DNA from 2 places in the Spongiibacter sp. UBA1325 genome. Region 2 is predicted to be linked to the other one. Evidence: predicted binding sites of a transcription regulator. Region 2 holds the regulator's gene; the other holds the start of a gene.
What was found. Region 2 encodes LexA, which represses DNA repair genes until DNA is damaged. Its sites were predicted from a motif close to ACTGTNTNTANANACAGT; they were not measured.
Positions count from the first base shown of each region.

Region 1 (10,511 bases), on a different contig from region 2:
CATTTGGTCGCTGGTGGAAATCGCTTTGGAGTTCATCTCATAAGCGCGCTGGGTCTCGATCATATTCACCAGCTCTTCCACCACATTCACATTGGAGCCTTCCAGCGCCCCTTGCGCCAGCGTGCCCAAACCGCTCAGGCCGGGCGTGCCAGTTTGCGGCGCACCGCTGGAGGCCGACTCCAGATACAGGTTTTCACCGCGCGCTTCTAAGCCAGCCGGATTGATAAAGTCTGCCAACTGTATGCTGCCCAATTGCACCGGCGCGGAGTCACCGGCGATCATCGCGCTGACAACCCCATCGGTGCCGACGGTAATGCTGCGCGTATTGGCAGGCACCGTAATACCCGGCTCAACGATGTAGCCGCTGTTGGTAACGATCTGCCCCTGGTCGTCCAATTGGAATGAACCATCGCGGGTGTAAGACAGGCTGCCGTCTGGCATCCGCACCTGGAAAAAGCCGTTGCCATTGACCGCTAAATCCAGGTTGTTATTGGTTTGCGTCATGGTGCCTTGGTTAAAGATTTTTTCAGTCGACACCACCCGAACCCCGGTACCTACCTGCATACCGCTGGGCAGACGAGTTTGCTGGGAAGATTGCCCGCCCACCTGACGGTAGTTTTGATAGAGCAGATCTTCAAAAGACGCGCGGTCGCGCTTGAACCCAGTGGTATTGGCGTTCGCCAGGTTGTTACTGACCACCTGCATGCGCGTGTTCTGCGCATCGAGACCGGTTTTGGCTACCCACAATGATGAATTCATATACCTATCCTCTTATTCCATTCTCATCAGGCGCGCACCGGCTTCGGATACCGTATTTGCGGTATTCATCACCTTCACCTGCATTTCAAAACGCCGGGCCAGTTCGATCATATTGACCATTGCCTCAACGGTATTCACGTTCGAGCCTTCCAAGGTGCCCGGCGAAACGCGAACACTGGCATCGGCGGCTGGCGTGGTGCCATCGAGCGTTCGAATCAAACCGTCTTCGCCCTTGCGCAACTGCTCAGGTTCGGCGCTGACCAAGCGAATGCGATCAACGGTCACCAACGACTCAGGCCCAAGACCCAGTGGTACTATCGACACTGTGCCGTCGCTGCCAATCGTCAAACTGTCGTGTTCAGGCACCGCCAGCGGTCCGCCATCGCCCATCACGGGCTGTCCGGCGCCATTGATCAGCATGCCATCGGCCGTCAGGTGAAGATCGCCACGGCGGCTCAGTGCCTCCTCACCCTGGGCGTCCTGCACGACAAACCAGCCCTGTCCTCGAATCGCGACATCCAGATCGCGACCGGTGGTCATCAGGGTGCCTTCACTGAAGTCGCTCAGGCGCGACTCCACCACCGAATTGACGCGTGTTTGATGGCCCGCTCCCTCTACCGGCTTTGACATCAACGCATGGAAGTCCGCCCGAAAGCCCGCCGTGCTAGCATTTGCCAGGTTATTGGCATTGCTGGCCTGCGCCATTTCCGTGTGTTTGGCCGCGGTCATGCCGAGATAAAGTAGCCGGTCCATACCTGCCTCCTAAAGCGATGAATACCCGCCTTAGCGGATATTAATAATCGCCTGAGTAACGGCGTCAGATGTCTGGATCATCTGGGTGTTCGCCTGGAAGTTACGCTGCGCGGTGATCATTTCCACCAATTGCTCGGTAAGATCGACATTGGAGCTCTCCAATGCACCCGCCTGCAGCAGACCAAAGTTAGAGCTACCCGGCTCACCCACACGCGGACTACCGGAAGAGAAAGTTTCCGCCCAGGCCGTGTCGCCCTGTTGTTGCAAACCATTGGGGTTAGAGAAGCCCGCCAGGGCGACCTTACCCAACTGGGATGACTGACCGTTGGTAAAGCGCGCCGACACGACGCCGTTGCTCGCCACTTCAATACCGGTCAATCGCCCTGTGGTGAAGCCGTCCTGCTGCAAGCTGTTCACACCAAACTCATTGCCGTACTGCGTTGATGAGGTGAAATCCAGCGAGAGGTCGATCGCTGCCGCGCCGTTGTTGGGGTCGTAGGAAGGCACAGTCACAATGCCCGAAGCGGGGCTTTGCAAGGTACCGGTATTATCAAATGACAGCGTATTGCCCAGGCTCACCGGGTTGTCGTCGATATAGACATTTTGCTGCCAGGTGTTTGCCGCGGGGTCTTTCACAAAGTACAGCGTTGCCGTGTGCAGAGTGCCCAACGAGTCGTAGACAGTCATCGACGTGGCGTGGTTATAGCTCGATGCTACTGTTGGATCGAAAGGCGTCGAGGTGGGCACTGGCGCATCGCCGGGCAGGTTTACGCCGATATCAGCGCGTGTCGATGCTCGCGGCGCGTTCTCGGTGACCTGCAGTTGCAAGTCAGACAGCGAACCAGTGGCAAAGTCGCCATTGGTGGTTGCCGGATACACCTGCAAACGGTCGTTATTGTTGTTCACCACAAAGCCTTCCCGGTCGACACTGAAGGCACCAGCGCGCGTATAGGTTACGCCACTTGAGCCCTTCATGGTGAAGAAGCCTTCGCCACTGATGGCCAGGTCCAGGTTGTTGTCGGTGAAGTCGATGTTGCCCTGCGAAAACTGCTGAACAATGGTATTCAAACGAACACCTGCGCCGGGCGTGGTTTTGGTTACATCGTTATTGGATGTTGCATACACATCAGCAAAGGATGTGCGGGAACTTTTAAAGCCTGTGGTGTTAACGTTGGCAATGTTGTGAGCGGTGACGTCCAGATGCGATGACGCTGCGTTCAGTCCACTCAATGCAATACGAAAGCTCATAGTTATACTCCTGCTGCGATCACTCGCGAATTGATCAATGAATGCGCCGAAGCGCCTAGCTAATTTCCTTTATTTGCGACATCGAGACCGTACCGACACCATCAATTTGCACCGTGGGGCTACCGCCGCCACTGGGCAAACTCACGCTGCGTACGGGGCTGCGAATATCCGTTTGCAAGGCCTCTACACTGTTGCCGTTCAGGTATTGCGCGCGAATTACATAATTGCCTGCGGGCAAACGCTCGCCGTCCAGGCCGCTACCATCCCAACGAAACGACACCGGCCCCGCCGCCTGCGGCCCTAACGCCACCTTGCCCAGCACCTCACCCGAGGGCGCCAAAATCTCGACATCGACCGCTTGCGTGCTCACCGGCAGTGTTACCTGACCGCTTACCGCGCCCTCTGATGGCAGGGCGACAACATCACTGCCAACCAGCACCTCTTTGCCGATCAGCGAGGACGCATCCAGCAATTGACCGCCGTACAGCGAACTCGTCAGTGCAGCCAGGTTGTCATTCATTTCGCTGATGCCGCTCACTGACGTTAGCTGCGCCATCTGGCTGATAAATTCCGTGTTGTCGGTGGGTTTAAACGGGTCTTGATTCTTAAGCTGCTGCAGCATCAGTTTCATGAAGTCGTCTTGCCCGAGCGAGGAGGCCTCTTTTTTTGCCGTACTCGCCGCACTCTGCTGCTGCAATTGTTCAAGCGTTCGCAATTCCATCATACAGTTCCTACTGTTTACCGAGCTGCAAGGCCCGCAGGGTCAGGGTCTTCACCGTGGAAAACACCTCGGCGTTGTTCTGGTATGAACGGGAGGCGGACAGCATATTGGCCATTTCATCAACGGTGTTCACATTGGAGCCGTAAACGTAGCCCTGCTCGTCTGCCATCGGGTGGCCCGGCTCATAACGCTTGGGAACGGGAGCATTGCTCTCGCTAATACCCACAACCTCGACACCGGCGACGCCCTGCTGGCGGTCCAGCACGGTGGCAAAAACCGGTTGTTTTGCGCGGTAGGCAGCCTGTTCACTGCTGGCCACCGTATCCGCATTTGCCATATTGCTGGCGGTGGTATTCAAACGCAGCATTTGCGCGTTCATCGCCGCAGCGGCAATATCAAGGGGATTCGCCATCGCTTATTGACCTCCCTGAAGAATCGATTTAATTCCAGAGAACTTACTACTCAGAAAACTCATAGTGGCCTGATAGCGCATGCTGTTATCGGCAAATGCCGCTTGCTCCACATGGCTCTCCACCGTATTGCCGTCCACTGAAGGCTGCTGAGGCACGCGGTACATCACCGGCGCCTGCCCCGCCGCTGGAGCAACCGCTTCGGTAATATGCGCTGCATTGCTGCGACTGAGCGATAACTGCTGGCCCTGCGCTGCCTGGCCCAGTGCTTGTTTAAAGTCGATATCGCGTGCCTTGTAGCCGGGCGTGTCAGCATTGGCTATATTGGCGGCCAGCAGTTCGGTACGCTGCTGGCGAAGCAGCAGTGCCTGCTGGTGTATACCGAGTGCCTTATCAAAATTAATCGCCATAAATCTGTCTCGCTAAAGTTATGGGCTGCGCTGCCGATACACTGGATAAGGGCGCAAAGCCTTTGGCGTTCGACATGTCCGACGCAAAGCGCGTGCCACTTTTTTATTCTTATATTTTTCAATAACTTATAAAACCGACGCCAACAAACCGTCGGTTTTTCGGCAAGCCCTTGCCGCCAGTTTCACCGGCGAGCGGCAAGTCTTTGTCACGCCTTCTAACACTCACTCTATTTCGCAAAACTGGCATAGCAATTGCTGCTTAACTCATAAAGCCGCCGCGCCGACAAAAACTTGGCGCCGCAAACTAGTAGTGAGGGAATAAGGTGTCATGATCTGGCGCGTAGCAATCACCATCGCTCTCCTGAGCAGCGTCTGCCCGAGCACTCTGGCAGACGCTGGCGTGGAGTCAGCGCAGCGTATTAGCGCTACTGCCAGCCAGTTCATTGCTAAACGCCACCCCTGGCAAAATGAGAACACCCGTATCACCGTGGGCGAACTCGACCCGCGCACCCGTCTGGCAAAATGTAGTCAGCGACTACAGGCCTTTTTGCCGCCCGGCGCGAGCATCCGGCGGCGCACGACGGTAGGCGTGCGCTGCGAAGGTGTTAAGGAGTGGAAGGTGTACCTGCCGGTAACGATCGCGGCATTCACTAAGGTCATGGTGAGCAAGCACCCTATCGCTGCCGGCCAGCGAGTGACTGAAGCGGATATCACTTGGACAGAGCGCGATGTATCAAGCCTGTCATACGGATACCAAAAGGGCCTTGGTGGTCAGGGAATGCTCAGCCGACGAAGTATTCCCCAGGGCGCGGTTATCACCGCGAATATGCTGGAGGCCCCAGCGATGATAAAGAAAGGACAAGAGCTCAAGCTCATTAGCCGCAGTACTGCCATTAACGTCAGCATGAAGGGACGTGCCCTGCAGGACGCGGCGAAGGGCGCTCGAATACGGGTGGAAAATATCAGTTCAGGCAAACAGTTAGAAGGTATTGTCATTAGTGGTAATACGGTACGAATCGAATAAAAAAAAGCTAAAGTTTTTATCGATAGCTGCCGTTAACTGTCATAAGGCATACCATCAACGCCAATGTAATGAGGAATTATCATGGTCGATCGAATTAATGGCGGCCCACTCGGCCAGCCAAGAAGGCTCGACAGTAACCCGTCTTCAAACGCGACCAACGCCGCGGATGCCGGTGCCACGTCGCCGCTCGAATCGGCAAGCACACCAGCTGCTGATAGCAGCCTGGTTGATCGCGCTCGAACCGCAATTGCCGGCAGCGACGGTATCGACCGCCAAAAAGTGGAGGCGATTAAAACCGCAATTCGCAACGGTGAGTTCACTGTCGACAGCGAACAGGTGGCAAAGGCCTTTGTCGACCTGGAACGACTGACAGATCCTAGCGCATGATGACCGATACCGAGCAACAGTTACTGGCCCATAGCCAGCGCTTTGAAGCGCTGTTAAACGAAGAGTTGGCAGTGCTGCGCGACCACGGCGACGCCGACCGCCTGCGCGAGCTTGCAGAACAAAAAATGGATTGCTGCCAGCAATTAGAGACGCTCGAGCGCCTGCGCCAACAGCAGCAGCCAGAGCGGGCGATGTCTGCGGAGGTGACTCAGAGCCTGCGCCGCTGTCGCGACCTGAATGAGCGTATCGGCAGCCTGCTTAGTCGACAGCAAGATTACAATGAACAGGCCATGCACATCCTCGGGCTGGGCAGCCCCACCCTGCGTACCTATGGCGCCGATGGCCAAACAGGCGCGTCAGCCTACAGCAGACGCCTTGGCGAAGCCTGAATACAAACAACGCAGTCTTATCAGCACCGCGCCGGCGCCCGCCGGCGCTAGAAAAGGCTGAGCTGCTGTTGCTCTACCGGCGCGGCGAAACGAACACCCACACCAATCAAGCGAACCGGGCAATGCAATCGCGCCCAGGCCTGTATCATCAGCGGTGGCAGGCAGGCGGGGTCAAGCTTGCCTTCCTGGCGCAATTCGATGGTGGTTACCTTAAATTCCCTGCTCTTCAACTTAACGAACGCGCCCGCGATAGCCTGTTCACTATGTGGCTGCAAACGCCGCTGTAGCTCGTCTATGAGTTGAGCAAGCGCTGCATCCGCGGCCTCCCCTGGCGACAGGTCCTCGGCAAACGTGCGCTCAACGCTCAACGATTTGCGCTGCCTTTCGGCCTTTACCGGCCGCGCATCCACACCGCGCGCATAACCATATAACTGTCGCCCAAAGCGACCAAAACGCTCCACTAAGGCCAGCTCGCTCCACCCTTGCAGCTGCTCGCAGGTTTCGATGCCAAGTGCCGCCAACTTCGTCGCCATCACTTTGCCGACGCCGTGAATCTTGGTTACCGGCAGCGCACGAACAAAGTCATCGACCTGATCGGGCCGTATCACCGTAAGCCCGTCAGGTTTTTGCCAGTCGCTGGCAATCTTCGCCAAAAATTTATTCGGTGCAACGCCCGCGGAAATAGTAATTCCCACTTCGCGGGCTACCGCTTGCCGGATCGCTTCGGCAATGCGGCTGGCGCTGCCCTGAAAATGCGGCGACTCGCTGACATCCAGGTAGGCCTCATCCAGGGACAACGGCTCGATCAGCTCGCTGTAGCGACTAAATATTTCACGAATCTGCGCAGCAACATGGCGGTACTTATCCATATTCGGCGGGACCAAAATCAGCTGCGGGCAACGCTGCAATGCGGTTGCAGTCGGCATTGCCGAGTGCACACCATAGGCGCGCGCCTCATAGTTGCAGGTAGCGATCACGCCGCGCCGACTGGCCTTGCCACCAATGGCAATCGGCCTACCGCGCAAACGCGGGTCATCACGCATCTCCACCGAAGCGTAAAAACAATCGCAGTCGCAATGAATGATCTTTCTCGTGTTGAGCACCGACACCATGGCGCAGAAAACCCGCTTAAGACAAATACTGTACAAACATACAGACTTTACGCGAGCAGCTAGCGCTTGTCACTCATGGTAGTGAGGTATACTGTGCGCCACACCACCCACGTTGAATTAAAAAGGAATGCCGTAGCAATGAGTATTGGCAGTTGGACCCCGGACTCTGAAAAAGCCGCTATCACCATTGATCGAGACTTTCTCGAGCGCTGTATAGCACTGAGCGACGACGCGTCCCTGGCAACACTCCCCTCGCCGTTCTCTGAGGAGGAGCAGCAGCGCTATAGCACCGTCATGCGACTACCCGCTGAGCCCTGGCAACTCGCTGTGGCCGATTTCGACAACGCTGAGCTACTGGCACTCATTCGCTTCTTCACTGTTGCCGAAGAGCGGATTAGCGGCTGGGAAGCTGGCGCAGAATCCCCCGCCATTTGGATCAACAAAGTGTTGCGCAAACGCGGTGAAAAACTATCTGTTGAGACACTGCGCTGGATTCGCGCAAATAGCCGCAATCGCTTTATCCCCAATGGGGGCCTCTAGGGCGCTGCTACTTCTGCTCTTTATTAAACGCTGCCAGCGCTTCGGGGCTGGCTTCTTTTTGGTATTTCGATTTCCATTGCGAATACGGCATGCCATAGACTCTTTCGCGCGCCGCGTCGTAATCCACCTCTATGCCCTGCTCTTCGGCTGCAGCCGCATACCACTTCGACAAACAGTTACGGCAAAAACCCGCCAGGTTCATTAAGTCGATATTTTGCACATCTTTGCGGCCGTCCAAATGCTCGAGCAAGCGGCGAAAAACCGCTGCCTCTATCGCATCGCTCTGTGACTTGTTCATAATTTGTTCACTCATTCGCTGCATTACTCTGTTCATTATCAGGAAATTTGCTATGTTAAGCCAACGAACAGACTTCCTGCTCGCGACGTACCCCAACACTTTATGACGGAGTCAGAAAGCATGGCTAAACAAAAACTAGACCCTGTAGCGCTGATCAACCGGGAGATTGAATCTCTGGAAGATAAAGTAGAAAAGCTACGCGACCGCTTAATATCCGACGCGGATAAAGCACTGGAGCGCGCTAAGGCGCAAACTGAAAAAGCGCGAGCGAAAATTCGCCAGGAGCAGGAAAAGCTGCGCGAGCTGCAAAAGAAAGCCAAGGAAAATATGGATGCTCGCATACAGCGTCAGATGGAGCGCGCTCACAAGGCCGTGGACTCTGCGCGCGAGCTTGAGGTGGACGCCAAGGCGCTGGTCATTATGGCCCGCGAACAAATGCAGGATTTAAAGGCTGACTATCAGCGTGCCAAGGCTCTGGCTAAGGCTGCCCGCGATGCTGCGCGCGACTTCGACAAGAAAAACCCACCTAAGAAAGCGGCCGCTAAAAAGGCAGCGGCAAAGAAAGCCCCTGCTAAAAAAGCCGCAGCCAAAAAGGCACCCGCCAAAAAAGCCGCTGCTAAAAAAGCACCAGCAAAAAAAGCTCCCGCTAAAAAGGCCGCAGCCAAAAAGGCAGCCGCTAAAAAAGCCCCCACCAGCTAGTCGTGACGATCGCTGGCCGGCTCGCCGGCCAGCGTAACGACACTATTCAAAATCAACTGAATTAACTGCGTTTGCCGCGCGACGCCGGTTTTCGAAAACACCGAGCTGAGATGCGACTTAGCCGTATTCCGAGAAATATTTAAGCTGAGCGATGCCTCGTCCAGGCTTTGCCCGTTAACCAGTCGCACCGCCAATTTAGACTCTGCAGGTGTTAAACCGAATAGTTCGATTAACACATCACTGGGTGCCTGACGCGGTGCCATGGGGTCACTAATGAACACCGCTACGGCCGGACGCCGCTCACCACCGTGGTCACTGTGCGGCAGGGGTCGTATCAGCAGGCTTAAGCCACTCAATGAGCTGGCATCTGCAAGGCGAAAGGCGCGCACACAGCCTGCCTCGCGCTGGTGATGCGCCTGTATTACCTCGCCAAGTAGCATTTTGAAGTCTTGCTGCTCACGCCGATTTTCAAAACTCAGGCGTCCTCCCTGCAATGCGACACCGCGCCCCTGTGCTAACAGGCGCTCGGCCACTGGGTTGCTATTTAAGCTATCGCCGTTGGCATCCAGGGTAATCACGCCCACCGACAAACTGTCGATGGTATTGGCATACAGCACTCGCTCGCGTTCACTTTCACGTAACCGGGAGTGGATTTGCACCGCCTGTTTAATATGTGGCAGCAGTTGCTTGCACAGGGCCTTTTCCCGCGCGCCAAAATCTTCGCGGCTCTCTGGCCGCGTGACGCGCAGCCGTGCCAGTAGCTCCTCACCGTGCCATAAATCGGCACCCAGGATGTGCCGCACATTGGCTGGCTCTATATAATTTTGATAGTACTCGGACGCCTCAAACTCCTCTGCCGACATGTACTCAGCCACGGTGACGACATCGCCATCGGGAAGATTCACAAAGGGGTCTAAGGCAAAATAGGTCTCGTTGTAGGCGCGATAGATTTCCGGCGAAACCACCAGCGCGTTGAGTATCACGCCGGGGTCGTGCTCATTCGGCGGCCGCAGCAGCAAGGTCGCATAGTTACCGCCCAAGGCGTCCCTGAGCTGATCCAGAAACGCCTGCCAGGGGGGCGTTTCCAAAGTGCCACCGTAGAGCGCGCGCAGCAGAGCGTCCATACGCGGCGAGATAGAAATCTCAGACATAGAAGATCGAGGCCATTGTGATGCAATAGCCTCGATTCTAAGCGCTGACCGCATGGAATTCATCTATAGCGCACTAAATCCTCGCAGCGGTTTAATGTGGCAAGAAATCGCCACCATTTACATCGAGCGCGGCACCGGTCAGCGCTCGAGAGTACTCCGACCCCAAAAACACAGCGGCTTTGGCGCAGTCGCCGTCATCGGGTATACGGCGCAGCGGGATATTGGCAGCTACAGCAGCTTTTTGCTCTTCGACACTGGGGCCGCCAGCCTCTGCATTCATTTGGAAATAGCCCTCGACCGACGGCCCCCACATCCAGCCCATATAGGCCGAATTCACACGAATATTGTCAGGCCCCAGTTCTAGCGCCAGGTGAGCGGTTGCACTGGCAAGCGCCGCCTTGGAGGCGCCGTAGCCGCCCTGAGTCGGCATGGGTTTGCGGGTTACCATGGTGTTGATCATCACGATCGCGCCGCCACCCTGCTTCTTCATTTGCGGCACGACTTCAAGCGTCAGCCCCATGGTGCCGAAGAAGTTCACATCCATGGCGTCTCGCCAGCTGTCCAAATCTGCCTCAGCGATAGGCCCAAAGTTTCCGGGGTTGTAGGCACT
Region 1 covers NZ_DBTD01000006.1:158,902-169,412, reverse strand. The annotation lists gene flgG (flagellar basal-body rod protein FlgG) at 1-759, opposite strand, end outside; gene B3K78_RS06575 (flagellar basal-body rod protein FlgF) at 772-1,512, opposite strand; gene flgE (flagellar hook protein FlgE) at 1,543-2,760, opposite strand; gene B3K78_RS06565 (flagellar hook assembly protein FlgD) at 2,816-3,484, opposite strand; gene flgC (flagellar basal body rod protein FlgC) at 3,492-3,893, opposite strand; gene flgB (flagellar basal body rod protein FlgB) at 3,897-4,301, opposite strand; gene flgA (flagellar basal body P-ring formation chaperone FlgA) at 4,630-5,325, shown strand; gene flgM (flagellar biosynthesis anti-sigma factor FlgM) at 5,407-5,712, shown strand; gene B3K78_RS06540 (flagellar protein FlgN) at 5,709-6,101, shown strand; gene dinB (DNA polymerase IV) at 6,149-7,213, opposite strand; gene B3K78_RS06530 (hypothetical protein) at 7,352-7,753, shown strand; gene B3K78_RS06525 (DUF1244 domain-containing protein) at 7,761-8,066, opposite strand; gene B3K78_RS06520 (hypothetical protein) at 8,172-8,750, shown strand; gene B3K78_RS06515 (helix-turn-helix transcriptional regulator) at 8,747-9,901, opposite strand; gene B3K78_RS06510 (SDR family oxidoreductase) at 9,993-10,511, opposite strand, start outside.
Region 1: dinB (DNA polymerase IV) is a predicted target of LexA. The motif match lies at 7,241-7,258, and genes of this name have one in related genera.

Region 2 (10,511 bases):
CTTCCGGCATTGCGGTCATACCCACCATATCGTTGCCATCGCGCGCCAAGCGGCGTATCTCTGCAGCCGTCTCCAAACGCGGTCCCTGAGTTACCGCGTAGGTGCCGTAGGGCTCAATATCAATATCCGCCTCTTGGGCAGCGGCGCATAATCGTAGCCGCAGCTCTTCACAGTAGGGGTAACTGAAGTCCACATGCTCAACTTTGCCATCACGACCATCGTAGAAGGTATGTTCGCGTCCCCAGGTGTAGTCATTGATTTGCTCAGGCAATGCGATAACACCGGCAACAAAGCGCTCACTGATTCCCCCTACCGCATTCACTGCGATCACTTCCCCTGCGCCAACAGCCTTCAAGGCGTGAATGTTCGCGCGGTAGTTAATAGCATGTGGCGGCAGCGAATGCCCCACACCGTGCCGGGGCAAAAACAGAAACTCCGCCCCCTGATACTCCATATGCTGAACAGGTGCACTGGGCTCACCGTAGGGCGTTGACACCGTTTCACTGCTCAACATGTGAGCTCCCGGCCAATCACACAGCCCTGTACCGCCGATAACTGCAATGGGTCTACGCATTTTTTTCGTCTCCGGCCGCTCCGCTTTGGCGAGCAGCATTTTCGATCTGTAAGGGGTCCATTTTCACCGTGGTGGTGGGGAACGCCACATCAGCACCATGCTCATGGATAATCTCTAAGACCTTTAACAAAACATCTTGCTTAATTTCGTGGTACTTCACCCACTGGGTTGTCTTGGTGAAGGTATAAATAAAGAAATCCAAGGACGACGCGTTGAACTTATTGAAGTTCACAATCAGCGTTTTTCTGAGATCAATCTCGGGGTGCGCTTCCAGCATGGTTTTTACGCCGCTGATAATGCCGGGTAACTTGCTCGCATCTTCATACCTTACGCCCACCGTTTCATAGATACGCCGGTTCAGCATGCGCGATGGGTTCTCGACGGCGATCTGCGTAAACGTGGCATTGGGCACATACAGTGGTCGCTGGTCAAAGGTGCGAATTCGGGTCTGCCGCCAACCAATATTTTCTACCGTGCCCTCTATCTCTTTATCGGGGGAGCGCACCCAGTCGCCCACAGAAAATGGACGGTCTAAATACACCATCAGGCCACCAAAAAAATTCGCCAACAAATCCTTTGCGGCAAAGCCTACCGCTATCCCGCCAATGCCGCCGAAGGCCAGCACACCAGAAATGCTGTAGCCAAGGTTCTGAAGGATCATCAACACCACAACAATGATGACCGCGCTTCGCACCAGTTTGCCCAGCGCCATCACCGTTGTTTGGTCGATCGGCTCGTCGCTATCGCTGTATTCTCTGGAGAGCAGGCCCGCTTCGATTTCGTGAACCAGCTTCACGAGAAACCAACCCAAAATCGCCATCACCGCAACGGCTCTGAACGGTTGCAGCGCGGTAAAAATGTCGGCGTCAGTGCTACCGGCGATAATCTCTAATACGTGACTGGCGCCGACCACCCATATCAACAATACCAGCGGACGACGCGCAGCGAGCAAAACGGCGTCATCCCACAGGTTATGCGTGCGTTTAAAACGCTCGCCCAGAACATTCAGCAAGCGGCCTGCCAGTAAGTTCGCCGTCAGAACAATAAGAACAACGATGAACACTTCCGTGAGCCAAGGGTAGCTAGAAAACTCTATACCTTTAATCCAATCCATCGACATCAAACGCTGCCCTCTACTTATACAGATTGCTTGTTAACCCCGAGCCACTTATTCATTAGCGTGCTAAAAAACGGGGTGAAAAAAAGAAAATCAGTTTAACTTAGCCGGGCATCTTACTGAAAGTGCGAAGATTTAAACTTGAAGCCCATAACAACGACACAAAGCCACACCCGGGCTCTCGGATAAATCCCTACTGGACAGCCCGATGGGACATGATAGCTTGGAGATACGTACTTTAGGAGGTGAACGCTATGGCATCATTAAATGCGTTGATAGGCTGCTGGTACAAAGACCTGGAAACCGGTCAGCAGTTCGAAGTTGTGGCTACAGATGAAGGCCTGGACACAATAGAAGTGCAATTAATTGACGGAGAAATCTGCGAGTACGATTTGGACAGTTGGAGGCAGCTAAAGCTCACCGGTATTGAAGAGCCAGAGGACTGGCGAAATGCGTTCGAGCTCAGCGATGACGACTACCGCCATTGGGATGATGGCATCATACCGGAGCAGATCGGCAACCCGCTACACGAAATCGAGAGCGATGTTGTCAACGGCATCCTCGATGAATTCTAGCCACTGAAACACTGAATTTTCCGCGCTCCCCCTCCTGCCTGCCTTCGGGTGGGCTTCTTTTTATTTACCCTCCCACTTTCAGCCAACATCAAAATTACCGATCGCGGCTTGCACAGAACAAAATACTGTATATACTCACAGTTACTGTATAGATAAACAGATGCCAGAACATGGAAAAATTAACCGCCAGACAAGCGCAAGTACTCGAGCTGATAAAGAGCCATATCGACGATACCGGCTACCCACCGACCCGTGCAGACATTGCCAGAGAACTCGGGTTTCGCTCACCTAACGCTGCCGAAGAGCACCTCAAGGCTCTGGCCAGAAAAGGCGCGATCGAAATTATACCCGGCGCCTCAAGAGGTATTCGCCTTCCCGAAGACCTCGGCATTCCCATTGTTGGCCAGGTTGCTGCAGGTAGCCCCATCCTGGCTCAGGAGCACATTGAAGACCATTGCGCGATTTCGCCAAACCTGTTTTCTCCCTCGGCCGACTACTTCCTTCGCGTGCGCGGCGACAGTATGATCAATGCCGGAATATTTGAAGATGATCTATTGGCTGTACACCGCTGCCAGGTGGCTCAGAACGGACAAATCATCGTCGCGCGAATTGGTGATGAGGTCACTGTAAAGCGCTTGCAACACCAAAAGAACAAACACCAATTGCTATTAATCGCCGAAAACCCCGACTACGCCCCCATTGAAGTTGACCTGCGAGAACAGGACTTCGCCATTGAGGGCTTGAGTGTGGGTGTACTGAGACGCGGGAGTTAAGCATGGCACTGATCGAGCAAACATCATTGTTCTCAAACGCTCAGCAGCACAACACTGCTACGCGCATTACCGATATCATGTTGAGCAGCCAGGCGCACCTGTCACGCACGCTGCTGGCCGCCATGCTAATGCAGCTAAGCGGACAAACTGAAGAGCGTTGGTTGTGCTGGGTTGCAGACAGACCTCTCAAACCATTACTCGATGCCTGCGGCAAAGATCGCGGCCAGCGAATATTACAGGTTGTGTCGAACGGCGGCAGCCTCTGCAATATTGCGGCACGAGCGCTGGAGCGCGGGAAAAGTCACACCGTGGCGGTTTTGACGAACACTCCCCTCAGCACAGAACAACGCTGCGCTCTAGAGCGAGCAGCGCTGGCTGGCGACGCCGAGTGCCTGGTGATACAGCTTCAAAATTAACAGCCAAGAGGGACCCAGCAGCCACGATACATAAGGGGTAAAGAGGTGCTCTATGCCCTAGTGGAGGGTCTTTGATGGGGGGTGAATATCGTCCTGATCGTCGTCTTGTGCTTCAGCGGCGTCGTCACTAAGCTCTTCGCTCACAACCTGCGCAGCTTCTAGACCAGCCTGCACCATTGCACGGGCGATCTCTAAACATGAGCCTGGAATTTGCTCTCTGGCCTCACTTGAGAACCGGATCATCACCAATGGCTTTTCGTCGCCTTCGGAACGCTGAAGCACGATATCGCCATTTGCCAATTCAACCAATTCTAAATAAGCCAGCACAGAGTTTCCCTTGTTTGTTATCACCACGCGTTGACGCGTTTGCTAAGTGTAACAAACCCAGCGACCAGTAGGCCAATCTGTCAGTAGACCGACCTATCAATACTCCAGGAGTGTGCTTCGGTGTCTCGCGATCAGCTCGCTGAGGAACTGCAAGCAGCCCTTAGCAAGCTCAATATCGTCCTGATCAGAAACCGTAACGGTGCTTAGCAGCGACGGGTTGTACTGTTTTGCATCACCGGGCTGGCGCACAAAACGGTAGTCCAGCATCCACTTCAACTGATCATCGTGTATTTCGCGATCAGCCAACTCTGCAATTTCCGGAGGGTGCGCGGCCTTCGTCAATACTTGAGCATTCATACGCCCAGTGGGTAAAGTCTGGCTATATAGCGGTTGCTGGATGAGTAAGTCGGCCAAATGGCACTCGTAGGCCAGCCGTAGCTGCCACAACGCAGACTCAACACAAGCTCGCTGATAATGCCCGCTCCACTGTGGCTCGGCGTCCCCTTCACTGTCAGCGAGATACTGCTTAGCGAAGTGTAAATGGAGGTTGCACTGCCCCCGGTAACTCTCTGACATACGCCCTACTTCGCTTTCTTCACTGGCGATTTTTTAGCCGCTTTTTTCTGCTTTACATGCGCCACCCATTTACCGCCTTCATAAAAGGCGGACCAACCACTGGGTTTGCCGTCAACCTCAGACTGCACGTACTGCTCCTTGGTCTTACGGCTGTAGCGAATAACAGTATCTCGCCCCTCGTTGTCTTGCGCTGGCGCAGAAAACAAGAAAGCGTATTTAGGATCGATCTCTGCCTGGTGAGGCAGAATCTCTTTCACCTTGGGTGCCCGGGTTTCACGGTTTTTGGGGAAGCCACTGGCAGCCAGGAACAGTCCGGAGGCACCGTCGCGGAGTACGTAGTGGTCATCGACTTTTTCACACTGCAACTCCGGCATAGGAACCGGGTCCATTTTCGGCGGTGCCGCTTCACCGTTACGCAGTAATTTGCGTGTGTTTTTGCAGCTCTCGCTCGTGCAACCGAAATACTTGCCGAAGCGCCCCGTTTTCAGCTGCATGTCGGCACCACACTTATCACATTCGATAATTGGGCCGTCATAGCCTTTAACCTTAAAGGCGCCCTGCTCAATCTCATAGCCGCTGCAATCGGGGTTGTTGCCACAAATATGCAATTTGCGACTTTCGTCGATCAGGTAACTCTCCATTGCCGTGTTGCACAGCTTGCAACGGTGCATACTACGCAAGACCCGAGACTCTGCCTCTTCGTCTTCCGCATCAATACTAATAAATTCCTCACCGGGAACCAGGTTGATGGTTTGCTTACAACGCTCTTTGGGCGGCAAGGCATAACCCGAGCACCCTAAAAAGACACCGGTGCTGGCCGTGCGGATTTGCATATTACGCCCGCACTTCGGACAGGGAATATCCGTTTCGGTGGGTTGGTTGCTGCGCATCCCATCGTCACTGCCCTCCGCTTTTTCGAGGGTCGCCCTAAAATTACTGTAAAATTCATCCAGCAGCGCCGTCCAGTTTTTGTCGCCAGAAGCAACGCTATCTAAGGACTCTTCCATCCGCGCGGTGAAGCTGTAGTCGAGAAGATTGCTGAAACTCTCGACTAGACGATCGGTGACAATATCGCCCATTTTTTCGGCGTAGAAGCGTCTATTTTCAACTTTTACGTAACCGCGGTCCTGGATCGTCGAAATAATGGACGCATAGGTCGATGGCCTGCCGATGCCGCGCTTTTCAAGCTCTTTTACCAACGCTGCCTCGCTGTAACGCGGCGCAGGCTTGGTAAAGTGTTGGCTGGGATCAACCTCAAGCAACTCAAGATGATCTCCGACTTTTACATCGGGCAGTTCCTGATCGTCGTCTTTTTTGCTCGCAGCCGGCGGCTGAACCTTCATAAACCCATCAAAGCGCATCACACGCCCGCGGGTACGCAGCTCAAACTCCCCCGCTTTGACCGTGATAGACGTGCTGGTGAACTCAGCAGGCACCATTTGGCAGGCAACAAACTGCCGCCAGATCAAGGTGTAAAGACGCTCCGCATCTCGCTCCATGCCGGACAATTGGGTCGGCTCGACATTGACGTCGGAGGGGCGAATCGCCTCGTGAGCCTCCTGAGCACCGTCTTTGCTTGAGTAGCGTTGGGGCTGCTCAGGCAGGTAACGCGCAGAAAAATGCTGCTCAATGTACCCTCGGCAGGCCTCCACAGCGTCATTACTCAAATTGGTCGAGTCAGTACGCATATAGGTGATATAACCCGCCTCGTAGAGGCGCTGCGCCAGCATCATGGTTTTCTTAACGCCAAACCCCAAGCGCGTACTCGCCGCTTGTTGCAGCGTAGACGTAATAAAAGGCGCGCCAGGCTTGCTCCGCGTCGGCTTGTCTTCACGGCCAGCTACTTCAAAGCTTGCGGCTTCAAGTGCGGTCACCGCCGCCATCGCTGACTCTTTGTTATTGGGCCGGAAGTTGTTCGCCCCCTGCTTTTTGACTTCCAGACGCAGCGGCCCTGCCGCAGCGCGATTGTTCGTATGGATTTGCCAGTATTCCTCTGGCACGAAAGCGCGGATTTCCTTCTCGCGCTCGACAATCAGGCGCACGGCCACCGATTGTACTCGGCCTGCACTCAAGCCTCGTGCAATCTTTGCCCACAACAGTGGCGAAACCATATAGCCAACAACGCGATCGAGAAAGCGACGCGCCTGCTGGGCATTAACCCTGTTGATATCGAGCTCGGTGGGAGCGGAAAAGGCTTCTTGAATCGCCTTTTTGGTAATCTCGTTGAAAACGACGCGCTTGTAGCGCGAGTCGTCGCCACCAATCGCCTCGCGCAAATGCCAGGCTATCGCCTCCCCTTCGCGGTCAAGGTCGGTCGCGAGATAGATGGTGTCAGCATCGGCGGCCAGCTTTTTCAGGTCGCTGACGACTTTTTCTTTGCCGGGCAGTATTTCATAGCGCGCCTTCCAGCCTTTCTCCGGGTCAACACCCATTCTCGCCACCAACTGCTCACGCGCCTTTTTCTTTTTGTGGCGCGCTTTCTCTTCCGGCGACATCTTGCGCGTTAGCGCGGCGGCCTTGGCGCGTTCCTTCGGATCTGCCCCGGCCTTGCTGCTGCCGCTAGTGGGTAGGTCCCGGATATGGCCCACACTGGACTTAACAACAAAATCTGACCCCAGATATTTGTTGATCGTCTTAGCTTTGGCCGGCGACTCCACGATTACCAGAGATTTACCCATATTACCCTTATCTGCAAAATGCGATTAGATGACGCGCCAGTGGCGAGGCGACATATATAAGTGTTCAATCCTCGGTGGTCAAGGCTGGTCACAATAATGCCAACCCGACATCGCCCCTAAATGGCTTCCTTATTTTGCTCAATCAGCGCAAAACGGGGCGTCGAGGTACCGTCGATATCAACATGCTCGAGAAACATATCAACAGGCCGAACCCATAGCTCTGACTGCCCGTACAAGGGGCGATATACCACCAGCAGCTCTTCGGATTCACTGTGACGCGCTACGCCGTAGACCTGGTACTCACCACCTTTATAGTGCCGATAACGACCAAGCTCTACCTTTGTCTGTTGCGACATACTCCAACCTTAATCTGATACTAGTGTATTGAGGATATCAGCCAAATTTTCAACTGCCGCGATATCCGCGTTCGCCTCGCGCCAAAACACTTTTACCATTCGGCCACTGGCCTCGATCACTATGGTGTCTTTCGGCAGCCGGTCACGCAGGCCGGCAATGCGATCTTGCACCGCAGCAGGCGGACCGGGCACATCGTCTTCGGCGCCATCGGGCCAATATCGCCAGCGCTCGCCGGCGCGGGCTTTTGGCAGGGTCATGGCATAGCATAGCCCGTTGACGGTTTCTTCCTTGCGCACTTTTTGGCGACGGGTTTGCGGCAGCTGAGTGATCTGCACGGTAACACCCAGCGCTCTCGCCCGATCGCGAAGTGCCGCCTGCAAGCGCTGGCGCGGGCTGGGAATGATCCACAATATCGGCGCCAACATAAATGCTAAAACCGCCGCCGCGATGATCCAGAACATGGTTATCCTTAATAAATCATTGCACACTGGTCGTACAACCCGTGCTATAAAATGTCGTATAGACTCACCGCAAGTACAGCGCAAGGAGAAACCATGGCCAACTACCAACGGATATTGACGGCGATCGACCTCTCGGATGAGGCGATTCCGGTATTGCAACGCGCGGCAGCCATGGCCCGCCAGCATCAAGCGGAATTGCATCTTCTACACGTCGTTGAACCCCTGAGCCTGGCCTACGGCGGCGATATCCCCATGGACTTCTCAGGGATACAGGAAGAGCTGCAACAACAAGCGGAAAACAGTCTTAAGCGCTATGCCGACCAATACGGCATTCAAACCGACAACTGTCACCTGCTTACTGGCCGCCCGGAGGCCCACATCCACCAACTCAGCGAAGAGCTAGACTGCGACCTGATTGTCGTGGGCAGCCACGGCCGCAAAGGGCTCGCCCTGCTACTTGGCTCCACAGCAAACGCGGTATTACACGGCGCCAAGTGCGACGTTTTGTCTGTACGAGTGGGTTAGTCTCCCGCCGCCTCAGACAATTCCATCCAGCGCTCCATACAGCTATCCAGTTCCTCTTGGAGCGCCGCTAAGCGCGCCAGCGTATCGTTAACCTTTTGCGCATCCTGCTGATAGAACTCGGCACTGGCGCTCTGGTCGCTCAACTGCTGTAGCTGAGTCTCCAGGTCGTCAATCTTGTCAGGTAAATTGTCGAGCTCGCGCTGATCTTTGTAACTTAACTTCTTACGCGCTGCTTTTTTGGCCGGCGCAGCCGTCGCTTTTTTCTCGCCTTTTGGTTTTTCAGGCGCTACCACCGCCCTGCGCGCCTGGTAGGCGGCCACTTCGCTATACCCGCCAATGTGCTCACTGATATTGCCGTTACCTTCGAACAGCAGACAGCTGCTGGCAACGCTGTCGACAAAAGACCTATCGTGGCTGACCAGTAGCACGGTTCCTTTAAAGTCAACGAGTAAGCTTTCCAGCAGCTCGAGGGTCTCCATATCGAGATCGTTGGTCGGCTCGTCCATCACCAGCACATTTGCCGGCTGCGTAAACAGGCATGCCAGCTGCACGCGTGCGCGCTCCCCCCCTGACAGCACACCAAAATGGCTGCGAGCGCGCTCAGGTGTGAACAGGAAATCACCCAAATACGACATGATGTGCCGTTCGCTGCCATTGATCGAAACCGACTCTCGCCCCTGGCCGACGATATCTACCACACGCTCGTTGGGGTCTAAGCGGTCGCGTAATTGATCAAAATAGGCGACTTGCAGATTGCTCCCCTGCTTGACCTCGCCGCTCTGAGGAGCCAATTCCCCCAGTATCAACCTAAGCAGCGTCGTTTTACCCGCGCCGTTCGGCCCAATCAAAGCCAGCTTGTCGCCGCGATTCAGCAACAGGTTAAAGTTTTTCACCAAGTCGCGGCCGGGCACACTAAAACAAACATCGGTCAGCTCGGCAACAATCTTGCCAGTTTTTGTCCCTTCGTTGACGTTCAGGCGCGCAGTACCCTGCTGCTCACGGCGCTGGGCGCGCTCCCTACGCATTTGCTCAAGCGCCCTGACCCGCCCTTCATTGCGCGTGCGCCGCGCTTTTATACCCTGGCGAATCCAGACTTCTTCCTGAGCCAGGCGTTTGTCAAACAACGCATTGTGCTCAGCTTCTACCTCTAGCTCGTGCTCGCGCCGCTGCAGATACTGACTGTAAGTGCCGTCGTAATTTTTCAGTTGCCCCCGATCCAGCTCAATAATTCGGTTAGCCAGTGACTCAATCAGTGCACGGTCGTGGGTGACGAAAAGCACGCAGCCACCAAAGCTTTTAACGCATTGCTCTAGCCACAGAATGCCCTCAACATCGAGGTGGTTAGTCGGCTCGTCCAGCAGCAATACATCGGGCTCTGCGACGAGCGCCCTCGCCAGCGATACGCGACGCAACCACCCGCCGGACAGGGATGAGATCGGGGCTTCAGGATCTAACTCCAGGCGGCTCAGGGTCGACTCGATACGCTGCTGAAAACGCCAACCATCCGCCGCTTCAATTTGACGCTGTAGACGCTCTAACGCTTTTAACGAGGCATCATTCATTTCGCCGTGCGTCAGGCTGTGATAGCCCTTCAACAGATCACCGAGTTCGGAAAGGCCACCTGCGACTACGTCAAAAACACAGTCATCTGCCGACGCGAAGTCCAGGTTTTGCTCCATTCGCGCAATGACCAGCCCTGGCTGGCGCCAAAACTCACCCGCATCCGGCTGAAGGCCACCCTCAACCATGCGCAATAATGTCGACTTTCCGCAACCATTGCGCCCAAGCAAACAGACGCGATCACCATCATCCAGCTGGATATCAGTGTTATCCAACACCGTCTGCTGGCCAATGCTGTGTTGCAATTGAGTGCCGCGAATTAAAGGCATATAGTGGTTTCCATGGGTATTAAGGTTAACTGCCGCGCCATATCGCTGGCCGGAAAAGCAGGTGCACAAGGATGATAAACAAGACGATTGGCACGCGACTCTTCGCGCTGCTTGTTTCAATTGGCGCTGCATCATGCTGGGCGGATAATGCCCAGTTGAACAAGCAGCGGCAAGTATATCGTGAAGCCATGAATGAAATCAGCCGCGGTCGCAACGAACAGGCCGAGCGCCACCTTCCCGCAC
Region 2 covers NZ_DBTD01000003.1:167,818-178,328, reverse strand. The annotation lists gene B3K78_RS02255 (S-methyl-5'-thioinosine phosphorylase) at 1-514, opposite strand, end outside; gene B3K78_RS02250 (mechanosensitive ion channel family protein) at 567-1,694, opposite strand; gene B3K78_RS02245 (DUF6763 family protein) at 1,946-2,266, shown strand; gene lexA (transcriptional repressor LexA) at 2,437-3,039, shown strand; gene B3K78_RS02235 (ImuA family protein) at 3,042-3,455, shown strand; gene B3K78_RS02230 (hypothetical protein) at 3,513-3,782, opposite strand; gene B3K78_RS02225 (DUF6586 family protein) at 3,879-4,358, opposite strand; gene topA (type I DNA topoisomerase) at 4,364-7,036, opposite strand; gene B3K78_RS02215 (DUF1653 domain-containing protein) at 7,153-7,392, opposite strand; gene B3K78_RS02210 (hypothetical protein) at 7,402-7,854, opposite strand; gene B3K78_RS02205 (universal stress protein) at 7,948-8,379, shown strand; gene B3K78_RS02200 (ATP-binding cassette domain-containing protein) at 8,376-10,268, opposite strand; gene B3K78_RS02195 (transglycosylase SLT domain-containing protein) at 10,457-10,511, shown strand, end outside.